4 regions of the Kineococcus sp. GCM10028916 genome follow, and region 2 is predicted to be linked to each of the others. Evidence: predicted binding sites of a transcription regulator. Region 2 holds the regulator's gene; each other region holds the start of a gene.
The links. Region 2 encodes HrcA, which represses chaperone genes, less so after heat shock. Its sites were predicted from a motif close to GNTNGCACTCGGNNNNNCCGAGTGCNANC; they were not measured.
Positions count from the first base shown of each region.

Region 1: groES (co-chaperone GroES) is a predicted target of HrcA. The motif match lies at 1,197-1,225, and genes of this name have one in related genera.
Region 3: groL (chaperonin GroEL) is a predicted target of HrcA. The motif match lies at 1,420-1,448, and genes of this name have one in related genera.
Region 4: ACFQ46_RS04760 (Hsp20/alpha crystallin family protein) is a predicted target of HrcA. The motif match lies at 1,187-1,215, and genes of this name have one in related genera.

Region 1 is NZ_JBHTFM010000014.1:62,934-65,130, reverse strand. It holds gene groL (chaperonin GroEL) at 1-655, opposite strand, end outside; gene groES (co-chaperone GroES) at 758-1,054, opposite strand; gene ACFQ46_RS13060 (SAM-dependent methyltransferase) at 1,256-2,197, shown strand, end outside.
Region 2 is NZ_JBHTFM010000016.1:307,036-309,232, reverse strand. It holds gene ACFQ46_RS15275 (DUF3097 domain-containing protein) at 1-602, opposite strand, end outside; gene hrcA (heat-inducible transcriptional repressor HrcA) at 714-1,754, shown strand; gene dnaJ (molecular chaperone DnaJ) at 1,798-2,197, shown strand, end outside.
Region 3 is NZ_JBHTFM010000018.1:214,195-216,391, reverse strand. It holds gene groL (chaperonin GroEL) at 1-1,240, opposite strand, end outside; gene ACFQ46_RS20085 (cold-shock protein) at 1,551-1,754, opposite strand.
Region 4 is NZ_JBHTFM010000003.1:455,503-457,699, forward strand. It holds gene ACFQ46_RS04750 (extracellular solute-binding protein) at 1-209, shown strand, start outside; gene ACFQ46_RS04755 (hypothetical protein) at 206-1,054, shown strand; gene ACFQ46_RS04760 (Hsp20/alpha crystallin family protein) at 1,236-1,664, shown strand; gene ACFQ46_RS04765 (glycoside hydrolase family 15 protein) at 1,693-2,197, opposite strand, start outside.

The DNA of each region.
Region 1 (2,197 bases), on a different contig from region 2:
GCACGTAGGCGTCCTCGAGGATCGCTTCCTGACGCTCGGCGTCGGTCACGAAGTACGGGGAGATGTAGCCCTTGTCGAACTGCATGCCCTCGGTGAAGTCCAGCTCCAGCGCGGTCGTGGAGGACTCCTCGACCGTGATGACGCCGTCCTTGCCGACCTTGTCGAACGCGTCGGCCAGCAGCTCGCCGACGCTCGCGTCCTGGGCGGAGATCGTCGCGACGTGCGCGATGTCACCCTTGCCGTCGACCTCGCGGGCCATCGACAGGAGCTTCTCGCTCACCGCGTCGACGGCCTTGTCGATGCCGCGCTTGAGGCCCGAGGGGGCCGCACCGGCGGCGACGTTGCGCAGACCTTCGTGCACGAGGGCCTGGGCGAGCACGGTCGCGGTGGTGGTGCCGTCACCGGCGACGTCGTTCGTCTTGGTGGCGACCTCCTTCGCGAGCTGGGCGCCGAGGTTCTCGTAGGGGTCGTCGAGCTCGATCTCGCGGGCGATGGTGACGCCGTCGTTCGTGATCGTCGGCGCACCCCACTTCTTGTCGATCACGACGTTGCGGCCCTTGGGCCCCAGGGTGACCTTGACGGCGTTGGCGAGCGCGTCGACGCCACGCTCCAGCGCCTTGCGGGCGGTGTCGTCGAACAGCAGCTGCTTGGCCATGTGTGCGGACCTTCCGTTCAGTAGCGAGCTTCGGGGCGGGAACAGGAGACGCCCCGGGCACCCGGAGTGCGGGCGCCCGGGGCGTCTGGACCTGTCAGTCGCTTACTTGGCGACCTTGGCGAGCACGTCGCGCGCCGAGAGGATCAGCAGCTCGTCGCCGCCGTACTTGACCTCGGTGCCGCCGTACTTGGAGTAGATGACCTTGTCGCCGACGGCGACGTCGATCGGCACGCGGTTGCCGTTGTCGTCGACGCGGCCCGGACCCACAGCCAGGACTTCGCCCTCCTGGGGCTTCTCCTTGGCGGTGTCCGGGATGACGAGACCGGATGCGGTCGTCTGCTCCGCGTCGAGCGGCTTGACGACGATGCGGTCCTCGAGCGGAGTGATGGAGACCGACACTGGTGCGGCCCTCCCCTTCTGCTTCAGCGAACTGGCACGGACGGTCGGTTCGGGGAGCGGACGACCGTCGTCGCGGGTGCCGGACGGCCGCTGCCCCGGTTGGCACTCTCCAGGGGGGAGTGCCACCGACGCTGCGCGAGACGCTAGCACTCAGGGCGGGTGAGTGCCAGATCCGGTGCCCCTCCTGGCAGCATCGACCGGGTGAACGTTTCCGACGTCGACGCCCTGACCTCCCCGCAGGGGCGGGCCCTGCTGGCCGAGCTGGCGGGGACGGCCGGCGAGGACCCCGTCGCGCTGGCCGCCCGGTTGCGCCGTGCGGGGCACGATCCCGCCCTCGCCGCGCTCGCCACGACGCAGTCGCGACTGCGCGCGAAGGCCGCCGCGAAGTTCGGGCCCCGCGCGGACGGGCTGCTCTTCACGGCGGCCGGCGCCGAGCAGGCCACCCGCGCCGTGGTGGCGGCCGAGCACGCGCGCCGCTTCGCCGCCGCCGGGGTGCACCGGGTCGCGGACCTGGGCTGCGGGGTCGGCGCGGACTCGCTGGCGTTCCTGGACGCCGGGCTCGACGTCCTGCCCGTCGACGCCGACCCCACGACGGTCGCTGTGGCGGCGCACAACCTGGGGCGCGAGGTCCGCTGCGCGGACGTCACGGCCGGGGTCGTCGACGAGCTCGACCCCGGGGACGGCGCCTGGTTCGACCCGGCGCGGCGGACCTCCGGGGGGCGGCGCCTCTTCGACCCCGAGGCGACCTCTCCCCCGCTCTCCTTCGTCCTCGCCACGGCCGCCCGGGTCCCGGCGACCGGCGCGAAGCTCGCCCCCGGTCTGCCGCACGAACTGGTCCCGGCGGGCGCCGAGGCGCAGTGGACGTCGGTGGACGGGGAGGTCGTCGAGTGCGCGCTGTGGTGCGGACCGCTGGCCCGGCCGGGTCTCGTGCGCAGCGCCCGCGTCGTGCGGGGTGCCACCGCCCACGAGATCGACGACGTCGACCTCCCGGTGGCCCCGGTCGGAGCGGTCGGTGAGTTCCTGCACGAACCCGACGGGGCGGTGATCCGTTCGGGGTTGGTGGCGAAGGTCGCGGCCGACCTGGACGGGCGACTGGTCGACGAGACGATCGCCTACGTGAGCACGGACTCGTCCCGGACCTCG
Region 2 (2,197 bases):
AGCACCAGCACGTGCGGGCTCTTCGACACCTGCGCCACGATCCGGGACTCCTTCGACCCCGGCACCAGGTGGTCGACCAGGACCCCGATCCGGCGACCGCGCTGCGGGGCGAAGGAGCGGATCGCGGCGTCCAGGTCGTCGACCCCGTCGAGCATCTCCACGACGACCCCCTCGACCCGCAGGTCGTCGCCCCACACCTTCTCGACCAGCTCGGCGTCGTGCCGGCCCTCGACGAGGATCCGCGAGGCGCGCGCCGTCCTCGCGCCCACCCCGGCCACGGCCACCGAACCGCTGGCCGTGCGGGTGGCCCGCACGGGGGCGGCGGCCTTCGGGGCGACGAGACGCACGGGCTGCCCCTCGACCCAGAACCCCGGGCCCAGCGGGAAGGTCCGGGTGCGCCCGCGGCCGTCCTCGAGGACGACGACGTGGACACCACCGCTCTTCTCCACCCGGACGACGGCCCCGACCCAGCCGGTCTCCACGTCCTCCACGACCAGGCCGTGCACGGCGGGTTCGTCGCGGTGCGTGGGCTTCGGGTTCGTGCGGGCGTGCGGGTCGGAGGACAGCACGTCGCCGCCGTACCGGTCTTCGTAACGGGTCACGCGCGGAACGCTAACCAGACCCGTGTGGTCGACGGGGGAGGCGCGGCCGTGCGGTGACGGCCTAGACTTGGCACTCGCACGACACGAGTGCCAGTGGGGAGAGGGGACGGGATGAGCGACGACCGCAGGCTCGCGGTGCTCCGCGCCATCGTCGAGGACTACGTGTCCAGCCACGAACCCGTCGGCTCCAAGATGCTCGTCGAGCGTCACCAGCTCGGCGTCTCCCCGGCCACCATCCGCAACGACATGGCCGTGCTGGAGGAGGAGGGGTACATCACCCAGCCCCACACCAGCGCCGGACGCATCCCCACGGACAAGGGCTACCGCCTCTTCGTCGACCGCCTCGCCAACGTCAAGCCCATGACGCCGGCCGAGAAGCGGGCGATCCAGACCTTCCTCGAAGGGGCCGACGACGTCGACGACATCGTCGACCGCACCGTCCGGCTGCTGGCGCAGATCACCCGCCAGGCCGCCGTCGTGCAGTACCCCTCGCTCTCGCGCGCCGCCGTCCGCCACGTCGAGCTCGTCCCCGTCGGCGGGCGCAGCGCGCTGCTGGTGCTCATCACCGACTCCGGTCGCGTCGAGCAGCGCGTCCTCGACGTCCGCTCCGCCGCCGACCCGGAGTCCCTCGGCGTCCAGCTCGCCGCCCTGCGCACCCGCGTCAACGCCGGGGTCGTCGGCAAACGGCTGCGCGACGCCCGCGACGACCTCACCGACCTCGTCCAGCAGACCCCGCCCGGCGACCTCGCCGTCGCCGCAGAGGTCGCCGTCGCCCTGGGCGACTGCCTCACCGCGGGGCTGGAGGAACGCGTCGTCATCGCCGGCACCGCGAACCTCGTGAAGTCCGGCGCCGACCTCAGCACCTCCCTCGGCAGCGTCCTGGAGGCCCTCGAGGAGCACGTCGTCCTCCTGCGCCTCGTCCAGGAGCTGACCGAGGACGCCGACCGCGGCGGTCTCACCGTGCGGATCGGCGCCGAGAACCTGCACCTCGGTCTCGACGGCACCTCCGTCGTGACCAGCGGCTACGGCACCGGCCCGGACACCGTCGTCGCCCGCCTCGGCGTGCTCGGGCCGACCCGCATGGACTACCCGACGACGATGGCAGCGGTGCGTGCGGTGTCACGCTACGTCTCGCGCATCCTGTCCCAGTGAAGCTCGGCCCCGTGATGAAGACCGACAGGAGAACCACGACCTCGTGAGCGACTACTACGACGTCCTCGGCGTCTCCCGCGACGCCTCGGCGGAGGAGATCAAGCGCGCCTACCGCAAGCTCGCGCGCAAGCTCCACCCGGACGTGAACCCCGACGCGGGAGAGCAGTTCAAGGAGGTCTCGCAGGCCTACGAGACGCTCTCCAACCCCGACAAGCGCGCCTCCTACGACCGCGGCGGGTCCATGCCCGGCGGCGGCGGAGCCGGCTTCGGCCAGGGGTTCGGCTTCTCCGACATCATGGACGCGTTCTTCGGCCAGGGCGGCGGGGGCGGTCGGGCGGGAGCTCCCGCCAGCCGCACCCAGCGCGGCCAGGACGCGCTCATCCGCGTCGACGTCGACCTCGCCGAGGCGGCGTTCGGCGGCGAACGCTCCATCCAGGTCGACA
Region 3 (2,197 bases), on a different contig from region 2:
CACCACCGGCGACGATGCCCTCTTCGACGGCAGCCTTCGCGTTGCGGACGGCGTCCTCGATGCGGTGCTTGCGTTCCTTGAGCTCGACCTCGGTCGCCGCGCCGGCCTTGATGACGGCCACGCCGCCGGCCAGCTTGGCGAGACGCTCCTGGAGCTTCTCGCGGTCGTAGTCGGAGTCGCTGCGGTCGATCTCGGCGCGGATCTGGCCCACGCGACCGGCGATGGCGTCGGCGTCGCCGGCACCTTCGACGATGGTGGTCTCGTCCTTGGTGACGACGACCTTGCGGGCGCGGCCCAGCAGGTCGAGGTCAGCGGTGTCGAGCTTGAGGCCGACCTCCTCGGAGATGACCTGGCCACCGGTGAGGATGGCGATGTCGCCGAGCATGGCCTTGCGGCGGTCGCCGAAGCCCGGGGCCTTGACGGCAACGGACTTGAAGGTGCCGCGGATCTTGTTCACGACCAAGGTCGCGAGGGCTTCGCCCTCGACGTCCTCGGCCACGATCACGAGCGGCTTGCCCGACTGCATGACCTTCTCCAGCAGCGGGAGCAGGTCCTTCACGGTGGAGATCTTGGAGTTGAGGATGAGGATGTAGGGGTCCTCGAGCTCGGTCTCCTGACGCTCCGCGTCGGTGACGAAGTAGGGCGAGATGTAGCCCTTGTCGAAGCGCATGCCCTCGGTGAGCTCGAGCTCGAGCCCGAAGGTGTTGCTCTCCTCGACGGTGATGACACCTTCCTTGCCGACCTTGTCGAGCGCCTCGGCGATGAGCTCGCCGATCGAGGCGTCACCGGCGGAGATCCCGGCCGTGGCCGCGATCTGCTCCTTGGTGGTGACTTCCTTGGCGGCGGCGACGAGCTGCTCGGTGACAGCCTCGACAGCCTTCTCGATGCCGCGCTTGAGGCCCATCGGGTTCGCACCCGCGGCCACGTTGCGCAGACCCTCGCGGACGAGCGCCTGGGCGAGGACGGTCGCCGTCGTGGTGCCGTCGCCGGCCACGTCGTCCGTCTTCTTGGCGACTTCCTTGACGAGCTCGGCGCCGATCTTCTCGTACGGGTCCTCGAGCTCGATCTCCTTGGCGATGCTGACACCGTCGTTGGTGATCGTGGGGGCGCCCCACTTCTTCTCAAGGACGACGTTGCGGCCCTTGGGGCCGAGCGTCACCTTGACCGCGTCGGCGAGCTGGTTCATCCCGCGCTCGAGACCACGACGGGCCTCTTCGTCGAAGGCGATGATCTTGCTCATGCCTGGTGTTCCTCCCAGAAGACGGGCGGTGGGCGGTCGGTCGGGTGCCCGCGACGGACGGCCGACCTGAACCGGGGTCACGTCCCCCAGCGCCTGTCGACCTCACCGGACCGGCCAGGGAGCTTCGCTCCCGGGTCGAGTGCAGTTGTCACTCTCGACTCGAGAGTGCCAACGCCAATGTTGGCACTCTCACCCCTCGAGTGCAAACCCCCGGAGGCCTCGGACGGTGCGGGAGCGCGGGCGGGCTGGTGCCCGGCCTCCGGGAGGACCGGGGGCCGGGCACGGTCACGCCGGGGGGCGCCGCGCCGGGTCAGACGGCGCGGACGCTCTCGGCCTGGGGGCCCTTCTGGCCCTGCCCGACCTCGAACTCGACGCGCTGACCCTCCTCGAGGGAGCGGTAGCCGTCGGCCACGATCGCGGAGTAGTGGACGAACACGTCCGCCCCACCGTCGTCGACGGTGATGAAGCCGAAGCCCTTCTCGGAGTTGAACCACTTCACGGTGCCCTGAGCCATTGCCTTCTCCTGGTGGTGCAGCGAGCGGAAGAACGGCACCGGCGGGCACCGGAGCCGGGTCTCACGCTGCCCGCGGCGACGAGAGCCGAGGGCGACGCCCGACGTGCGCCCCCCGAGAGGACGTGTTCGTCGAACTGATCGACCGGGGCTCAGGTTAGTGCGGGGAGGGGCTGGTGGGACAGGGTTCGAGGAACCTCGTCTTCACGAAACGGTCACGTCGTCCTCACCGCGGCAGACACCCGAGAGGCGTCGCTCAGAGCACCCGGCCGGCGACGTCCAGCAGCGGACCGGCCACGGACCGGACCGCGACCGCGAGAGCGCCGACGACGAGGGCCGCGACCAGCAACCAGACCAGGACGAGCACGGCGACACCGACCGGTCCCCGACGGGTCCGGTGGGCCCCGCGTCGGGCGAGGAGGTGGGGCGAGCGCCCGCGACGAGCG
Region 4 (2,197 bases), on a different contig from region 2:
ACAACGGCATCTACGGCATCCCCATCGCCCGCGGGGCCATCGGGAACTACCACTTCATCCGTCAGGACCTGTTCGAGGCCGCCGGGGTCTCTCCCGAGCCGAAGAGCTACGACGAACTCGTCGAGACGACCAAGGCGCTGACCGACCCCAAGCAGCGGCGGTGGGCCTTCAGCCTCTTCAACCAGCCCGCCAGCTGCTCGGTCGGATGAACGGCGAGCCGAACGTCTGGGCGGAGGAGGGGGGCAAGCTCACCCACGTCTACGAGACCGACCAGTACGCCCAGACCGTCACCGACCTGATCGCCATGTGGAAGTCGGGCGTGATGCACCCGGACTCCTTCGACACGGCCCAGCCGTTCAAGCAGTTGTTCAACGCCGGGACCTGCGCCATCAACGCCGCCGACGGTTACCCGGGGTGGATCCAGTACCAGCTCGACAACGCCTCGAACCCGAACTTCAAGCTCGGGTTGATGCCCGTCCACCTGCGTGACGGGAGCGGGCTGGCGCACTGGGCCTACGGCAACGGGTACTTCTCGATGACCATGCTCAAGCAGCAGGACGACCCGGAGAAGATCAAGACGGTCCTGCGGGTGCTGAACTGGCTGGCCGCACCGTTCGGCACGGAGGAGTACAAGTACCGCCTCTTCGGCCAGGAGGGCGTCGACCACACGCTGGACCCGGGGGGAAACCCGGTGCTCACCCCGACCGGGACCAAGGACACGGTCCTGCCCATCCGCTACCTGGCCGACAGCCCGTACAACATCTACGTCCCCGGTCGTCCCCAGGACGCCGACACCCAGCACGAGTACCAGTCGCTGGAGATCCCCACCGGCATCGCCAACCCGGTGATCGGGCTGTACTCCAACGCCGCCTCGACCGACAACGCCACGGCCGACAAGACCTTCACCGATGGCGTCAACGACGTCGTCCAGGAGCGTCGTCCGTTCGCCGACCTCAAGACCCTGGTCTCGACGTGGAAGAACGCGGTGGGGGACAAGATGCGCACCGAGTACCAGGACGCGCTGCAGAAGGCGGGGGCGATCGCCACGAGCTGATCCAGCACCCCGATCCGTGATCCCGCGGGGATTCCCGGCGAGATCACGGATCGGGGGTTCGGGGTGGGCTGGTCGGGGCCCTTCCACCGTCGGCGAACGGCGGAAGTGAGTCGAGGAGACTCAGGTTGTGTCCTTCGAAGGCGCTCACCCCGAGCGCCGGGAACGTCCGAGGAGGACACTCATGAACACGCTGTCCGTGTGGCGCCGCAGCCCCTTCGAGACCCAGGCCCAGTTCGACGCGCTGGTCCGCAGCAGTTTCGGAACCTCCACCGGGTTCGTCCCGGCCGTCGAGGTCGGCCGCGACGGGGACGACGCCGTCGTCAAGCTGGAACTCCCTGGCATCGCCGAGGAGAACCTCCTGGAGGACGTCACCGTCGAGGTCGAGAAGGGCGAGCTCGTCGTCCGCGGTGAACGCAAGGACCCCCGCGAGGAGTCCGCGCGCCGCCGCACCGAGATCCGCTACGGCACCTTCCGCCGCAGCTTCACGCTGCCGACCTCCGTCACCGCGGAGTCGATCAGCGCGAGCTACGACGCGGGTGTCCTGACCGTCCGCGTCGCCGGTGCGCACACCACCGCGCAGCCGACCCGGATCGAGATCACCACCGTCTGAGCCGACGCGCGCTGACGACCAGCGGTCGTCAGCGCGCCAGCCGGAGGGAACTCGAGAGCAGTGCGGCGTGCACGAACGCCTGGGGGAAGTTCCCGCGCAACTGGCGTTCGCGCACGTCCCACTCCTCGCTCAGCAACGCCGCCGGACCGCACGCGGCCCGGTTGCGCTCGAAGAAGCGGAACGCGTCGACCTCCTGGCCGTCGGCGTGCAGGGCCTCGGCGACGACGAAGCCGCAGAGCAGGAACGCCCCCTCGGTGGTGCCCAACGGCATCGAGTCGGGGGAGTAGCGGTAGACGTAGTGGTCCTCGACGAGGTCGCGCCGCACCGCCGCGAGCGTCGCCCGCGACCGCGGGTCCTCCACCGGCAGGGCCCCGTGCAGGACGGGCCGCAACAACGCCGCGTCGACCCCGGGCTGGGTCGGACTGCGCTGCCACCGTCCCTCGTCGGGGTGCAGGCAGTCGCGCGAGGTCCGCGCGAGGATCGTGTCCGCGAGCGCCGCGTAGCGCGCCGCCTCGCCGGGCGAGGACACCGCC